DNA from 2 places in the Comamonas sp. 23 genome. Region 2 is predicted to be linked to the other one. Evidence: predicted binding sites of a transcription regulator. Region 2 holds the regulator's gene; the other holds the start of a gene.
The links. The regulator sigma-54, encoded in region 2, starts transcription at its own class of promoters, with help from an activator protein. The targets are predictions, from matches to a motif close to TGGCANGNAANCTGCTTT.
Positions count from the first base shown of each region.

Region 1: ACPEE1_RS18620 (urease accessory protein UreD) is a predicted target of sigma-54. The motif match lies at 1,098-1,115, and genes of this name have one in related genera.

Region 1 is NZ_CP187127.1:4,108,119-4,111,520, forward strand. Features, by position in the region: gene ACPEE1_RS18610 (HupE/UreJ family protein) at 1-609, opposite strand; gene ACPEE1_RS18615 (urease subunit gamma) at 641-943, opposite strand; gene ACPEE1_RS18620 (urease accessory protein UreD) at 1,208-2,038, shown strand; gene ACPEE1_RS18625 (SCO family protein) at 2,077-2,685, opposite strand; gene cyoE (heme o synthase) at 2,693-3,402, opposite strand, start outside.
Region 2 is NZ_CP187127.1:814,822-818,223, forward strand. Features, by position in the region: gene lptA (lipopolysaccharide transport periplasmic protein LptA) at 1-344, shown strand, start outside; gene lptB (LPS export ABC transporter ATP-binding protein) at 368-1,144, shown strand; gene rpoN (RNA polymerase factor sigma-54) at 1,250-2,866, shown strand; gene ACPEE1_RS03625 (aspartyl/asparaginyl beta-hydroxylase domain-containing protein) at 2,942-3,402, opposite strand, start outside.

The DNA of each region.
Region 1 (3,402 bases), 1.7 Mb from region 2:
TCAGGCCAGGCGCGTCAGCATGGCCGCGCCCAAGACCGCGGTGGCCCCGCCCGCCAGCTTGGCCAGCCAGCGGTGGCGCTGCATGAGGGCCTTGCCCAGCACCATGCCGCCCACATGCAACAAGGCCGAGCCCAGCGCCATGCCCGCCAGCGCGCCCGCCGATGCCAACGCCGAATCTGCTGCCAGCTCAAAGCCGTGGGCCGCGCCATGGAAAAACGCAAACACCCCGGCCAGCGCAGCGGCCAGCACCCAGGGCATCTGCTTTTGCACCGCCACCAGCAGGCCCAACACCAGCACCGATGCGGCAATCATCGGCTCCACGCCGGGCACCCACAGACCGGCAAAACCTGCCAGCGCCCCCGCCACCAGCAGGGCCACAAAGGCGGCCGGTGCGCGCCAGGCGGGCGTCACCGTCAGCGCACTCCAGGCGCCCACGGCCAGCATCGCGGCCATATGGTCGGCGCCAGTAAACGGATGGGCAAAGGCATGGCCAAAGCTGCTCAAAAAGCCATGGTGGCCGCCACCATCGGCGCCCACATGGGCCATGGCTGACAGCGGCAAAGCCGCAGCGGCGGTGGCCAGCGCGGCAGAGAATTTCTTGAAGTTCATAGTGGTCGAGTGCGCGAGAAAAATGGGAGGTTCAGACAATGGGCTCATGCACGGTGACGAGCTTGGTGCCATCGGGAAAGGTCGCCTCGATCTGGATATCGGCAATCATCTCGGGAATGCCCTCCATCACGTCGGCGCGCGTGAGCACCGTGCGGCCGGCGCTCATCAGTTGGGCAACGGTCTTGCCATCGCGCGCGCCCTCCATCACAAAGGCGCTGATCAGCGCCACCGCCTCGGGGTAGTTCAGCTTGAGCCCCCGGGCCAGGCGCCGCTCGGCCAGCAAGGCGGCGGTAAAGATCAGCAGCTTGTCTTTTTCGCGAGGTGTCAGTTCCATACCTAGTGCAAAGCAAGGCACATGCCAAGGGGCTACAACGGCTGGGCATGCACGCTTTCCGTGCCGCCACCCGCCCGCCTTGCACCACATGCATGCACAGCAGCCGCGCATGCACCAATTCGGCACAGACCACACCCCAGAGCAGTGCAGTTCCTGGCACGTGGCTTGCAAAAGCCCACGCATGTCTTTCGTCCCCCTGCTCCCGCTCCCGATCCCGGCCCTTGCGCCCTGCTGCCCGCCAGGCACCCACCGCCCGCCGCAGCCATGAGCTGGCATGCCCAACTAGACCTGCGCTACGGCCAGCAAGCCGGCAAGACGTCGGTGCAGTTCAGCCACGATGGCCCGCTGCGCATTCTCAAAAGCCTCTACCCCGAAGGCCCGGGCATTTGCCACAACGTGCTGGTGCACCCGCCCGGCGGCCTGGTGGGTGGCGATATGCTGGATATCTCGGTCGAGGTGGCGGCAGGCGCCCATGCGCTCGTCACCACGCCGGGCGCAACGCGCTTTTACAAGAGCAATGGCCAGCCGGCCTTGCAGCGCACCCGCCTCAAACTGCAGGCCGGCGCCCGGCTGGAATGGTTGCCGCTGGAAGCCATTGCCTACAACGCCTGCGATGCGGCCAATGAGCTGCAGATGGAACTGGCACCGGATGCAGAGCTGCTGACCTGGGACATCACCGCGCTGGGCCTGCCGCTGGCGGGTCAGCCCTTTACCCAGGGCGTGTTTTCGCAGCACATCGCATGGCCGGGGCATTTTCTGGAACGCGGCCGTATCCGGGCCGATGATGGGCTGCTGCTCAACGCACAGCTGGGCCTGGCGGGCCAGCGCTGCCTGGGGAGTTTGATCTACGCCAGCGGCTCGCCCATCAACCGCGCGCAACGCGAAGCGCTGCTGGAGAGCACCCAGCAGCTGCTGGACGCAGGCCCAGCGGGGTTGATGGCCGGGGTGACCGCGCCGAACGAGCATATGCTGGTGCTGCGTGGCCTGGCGCCCGTGGTGGAGCCGGCGATGCAGCTGTGGAAGACGGTCTGGGGCCACTGGCGCAGCAGCCTCTGGGGCCTGCCGGCGCAGCGGCCGCGTATCTGGTCGATGTGAGTGCAGCGCTTGCCCAGCGCTGTTAAGCGTGTAAGCGCTTAAGCGCCGTCGATCAGCTGCTCGATATCTTTGGCCAGCGTTTCAACGGGGGTGCCATAGCGGCTGTACAAGCGCAGACGCCCTTGCGGGTCAAAGATATAGTCGCCAGCGGTATGGTCCATCGTGTAGCTGCCCGGGGTCTGGCCCTCGACCCGCTTGTAGTAGACCTTGAAGTCCTTGGCCATCTTGGCCGTTTCCTCGTCGCTGCCGCGCAGCGCCAGAAAGCTGGGGTCAAAGTTGGCGAGGTAGGCCTGCAAGATTTCGGGTGTGTCGCGCGATGGATCGACCGAGGCGAAGATCACCTGCAGCTTGTCGCCCTTGGCGCCGAGCTTTTGCTTGACGGCGGCCAGGTCGCCCAAAGTGGTCGGGCAGACATCGGGGCACTGGGTAAAGCCAAAGAACACCAGTACGACCTTGCCCTTGAAGTCGGCCATGCTGCGGCGCTGGCCATGCTGGTCGGGCATGGAGAAATCCTGTCCATACTCCTTGCTGCCCGTCAGGTCGATGGCGTTGAAATCGGCCTTGGATTTGCAGGCGGTGAGGACACCGGCGGCCGAGGCCAGCATGGCCGAGCCCGCCAGCCAGCGAAGGGCATTGCGCTTGTTCATTGCAGATTTACCAGCTCACATAGTGGTCCACCAGCAGCGCCACAAACAGCAGGCTGAGGTAGACCAGCGAAAAACGGAAAGTCTTGCGCGCCAGCGCGTCGGAGTAATTGCGCCACAGCGCAAAGGCATAGCCAAAGAACCCGGCACCCAGCACGACTGCGGCCACCAGGTAGATCCAGGAGCTCATCTGGATGATGAAGGGCAGCAGGCCGGCGGCAAACAAGACCACGGTGTAGAGCAAGACCTGCACGCGGGTGTAATAGTTCCCATGCGTGACCGGCAGCATCGGCAGGCCGGACTTGCGGTAGTCCTCGACCCGGTACAGCGCCAGTGCCCAGAAGTGCGGCGGCGTCCACAGGAAGATGATCAAAAACAGCAGCAGCGCCTGGGGCGAGACATCGCCGGTCATCGCGGCCCAGCCCAGCACGGGGGGCATCGCGCCCGATGCGCCACCGATCACGATGTTCTGCGGTGTCAGCGGCTTGAGGATCACCGTGTAGATGACGGCATAACCGACAAAGGTCGCAAAGGTCAGCCACATCGTGATGGCGTTGATCCAGACGATCAGAATGGCCGAGCCGGCGATGCACAGCCCGGCAGAAAACATCAGGGTCTGCAGGTTGGACAGCTCACCGCGCGCTGTGGGGCGCCAGGCGGTGCGCTTCATGCGCGCATCGATGCTCTGCTCGACCAGGCAATTGAAGGCGGCAGCGGCCC
Region 2 (3,402 bases):
GCGAAGGCGAGGTCATCACCTATAACGGCCGCGATGACACCGTGCACTTTGAGCGCCGCGGCGAGTTGCGCCGTTACCGCGAGACCACGTTGACCGACCAGGTCAGTGGCCCGCTGATCGTCTACAACAATCTGAGCGATACCTTCACGGTCTCCGGCCAAAAGGGCGCCCAGGCGGCGGCCGATCCCAAGCCCGGTGCGCCCAAGAAGGACCGCGTCCGTGTGATCCTGACGCCCAAGGCCGATGGCAAGGCAGACGACAAGGCCAGCGCCCCGGCCAAGCCCGCTGCCGATGACAAGACGCCATTGCGCCCCAGCACCCAACTGAACGACGGAGCCAAGTGACCGTGGCAGAAAACTCGTCGACCATTTCCGTCAACGCCCGGGTCGCCAACAGCGACCACCGCAGCCAGCTGGAGGTCTTGCACCTGGAGAAATCCTATGGCAGCCGCAAGGTGGTCAAGGACGTGTCGCTGTCGGTGCGCAAGGGCGAAGTGGTGGGGTTGCTAGGCCCCAATGGCGCGGGCAAGACCACCTCGTTCTACATGATCGTGGGCCTGGTACGCAGCGATGGCGGGGATATCCGCATCGATGGGCAGTCGGTGGCCAATATGCCGATCCACCAGCGCTCGCAGCTGGGCCTGTCCTACCTGCCGCAGGAAGCCTCGATCTTTCGCAAGCTCAGCGTGCAGGACAATGTGCGCGCCGTGCTGGAGCTGCAAAAAGATGAGCATGGCAAGCCGCTCTCGCGCGCCGAGGTCGAGCGCCAGCTCACCGCGCTGCTGCAGGAGCTGCGGGTCGAGCACCTGCGCGAATCACCGTCAGTCGCGCTGTCCGGCGGCGAGCGCCGCCGGGTCGAGATCGCCCGTGCGCTGGCCACCCAGCCCCGTTTCATCCTGCTCGACGAGCCTTTCGCCGGCATCGACCCCATCGCCGTGATCGAGATCCAGCGCATTGTCGCCTTTCTCAAGGAGCGCGGCATTGGCGTGCTGATCACCGACCACAATGTGCGCGAAACCCTGGGTATCTGTGACCATGCCTGCATCATCAGCGATGGCAAGGTGCTGGCCGCCGGGACGCCGCAAGAGATTGTGGAGAACGCAGAGGTCCGGAGGGTGTATCTGGGTGAACATTTCCGTATGTGACACCGCACGCCTTGGCGGGCGTGCCAGCCAAGATGCCGTCCCGCGCTGCGGGGCCGGCAGGGCTGATCCGTTGCCAGCTGCCCCAGCCCGTGTGGAGGCGCAGCCATGATGCCGTCGCTGTCGCTGCGCGTATCGCAGAACCTGACCCTGACCCCCCAGCTGCAGCAGTCGATTCGCCTGCTGCAGCTGTCCACGCAGGAGCTGACACAGGAAGTCGAGCAGATGCTCGACGAAAACCCGTTTCTGGAGCGCGAGGGCGATGAGGCCCCCGAGGCTGAAGCCGGTAAAGAAGCCGCTGAATCTGCCGAAGCTGCAGACGCTGCAGACGCAGCCGACAAGGTTGCCGATACTGCTGCCAGCACCGACACCAACAACAGTAGCGATTTCGAGCCCGAAACCTCCGACCAGCCGCTGGATTTTGGCGCGGGCAAGGAAACCGGCGTCGATGCCGAGGCCGCTGCCGGCGATTCGGCATCGGACTGGGAAGAGTGGGGCGGCGATCTGCCCGCCCGCTCCAGCGCTGGCGATGACGACGACGAGACGCCGATGTCCGACCGGCGCAGCGAGCACCTGAGCCTGCAGGATGTGCTGCACCGCCAGGCCTTGTCGCTGCGCCTGTGCCAGGAAGACCGGGCCGCGCTCTACTTTCTGATTGAATCACTGAACGACGACGGCTACCTCGAAGAAACGCTGGCCGAGCTCGCGCAAAGCTTTGGCGATGCCTCGGACCCCGAGCGCTACGAGGCCCTGCTGCACCACCTGACCGTGGCGCTGCGCTTGCTGCAAAGCCTGGAGCCGATTGGCGTGGGCGCGCGCAACCTGTCCGAATGCATGCAGCTGCAGATCAAGGCCCAGCAGCGCCTGTTGGATGAAGAGGGCTCGGACACGCCCGAGGCCGATGCGCTGGCGCTGGAGACCGCTTTGCTGGTCTGCCAGGAATCGCTGGAGCTGCTGGCGCGCCGTGATGTGCGCAAGCTGGTGCAACTGACCGGATGCAGTGATGCCGCGGTGCGCAGCGCGCTGGCGCTGATCGCCAAGCTCGAGCCCCGCCCCGGCCGGCCCTATGCCGATGTGGACCGCAACACCATCATCCCCGATGTCATCGTGCGACCCAGCAATGAGCGCGGCCTGCCGGTGCCCGGTTTCAGCGTGCAGCTCAATGCCGAGGTGATGCCGCGCCTGCGCGTGCAGGATGTCTACGCCAATGCCTTGCGCAGCCACAAGGGCAGCGAGGGCCATGGCGCGCTGCAGCAGCGGCTGCAGGAGGCGCGCTGGTTCATCAAGAACATCCAGCAGCGCTTTGACACCATCTTGCGCGTCTCGCAGGCCATCGTCGAGCGCCAGCGCAATTTCTTTGTCCATGGCGAGCTGGCGATGCGCCCCATGGTGCTGCGCGAGATTGCCGATGAGCTGGGCCTGCACGAGTCCACCATCAGCCGCGTGACCACGGCCAAGTACATGGCCACGCCGCAGGGCACGTTCGAGCTCAAGTACTTCTTTGGCTCGGGCCTGGGCACCGAGACCGGCGGCAGTGCGTCGAGCACGGCGGTCAAGGCGCTGATCAAGCAGCTGCTGGACGAGGAAAGCGCGAAAAAGCCGCTGTCGGATGCAAAAATCGCCGATCTGCTGCAGGCCCAGGGCATTGAATGCGCGCGCCGCACGGTGGCCAAGTACCGCGAGGCGATGCGCATCCCGCCGGCCAGCCTGCGCAAGGCGCTGTAAGCGCAAGCAGCCAGGGCCCATAAAAAAACCGCAGTTGCGTTAGGCACTGCGGTTTTGCTTTGAGACGGAGCCGCTTTACTTTGGCCACAGCCACCAGATGAACAAGGCCAGCACGGCCAGCATCAGGCCAAACTTGGTGAGCTTGTAGGCCGTCTTGTTCCAGGCCTTGAAGCGGCGGCGGTACTGGCCCATGTAGAACGAGATCTTGAAGATGCGGCTGATGAAGCCGCGCGGATCGCCTTCGTTGTTGGGCGAGCTGGCGGCAGCGACCACATGCGTGCCCAGCCAGCGGTTGAGCCACTGCGCAAAGCCATTGGTCATCGGGCGCTCGACATCGCAGAACAGCACGATGCGGTTGCCTTCGGAGCGGTTCTCGGCCCAGTGCATGAAGGTCTCGTCAAAGATCACGCCTTCGCCCTCGCGCCAGCTGTAGGGCGTGCCATCGACCTCGATCATGCAGCGGTCATCATTGGGCGCCAGCACAGCGAGGTGGTAGCGCAGCGAGCCCGCATAGGGGTCGCGGTGCAGGTTGAGCT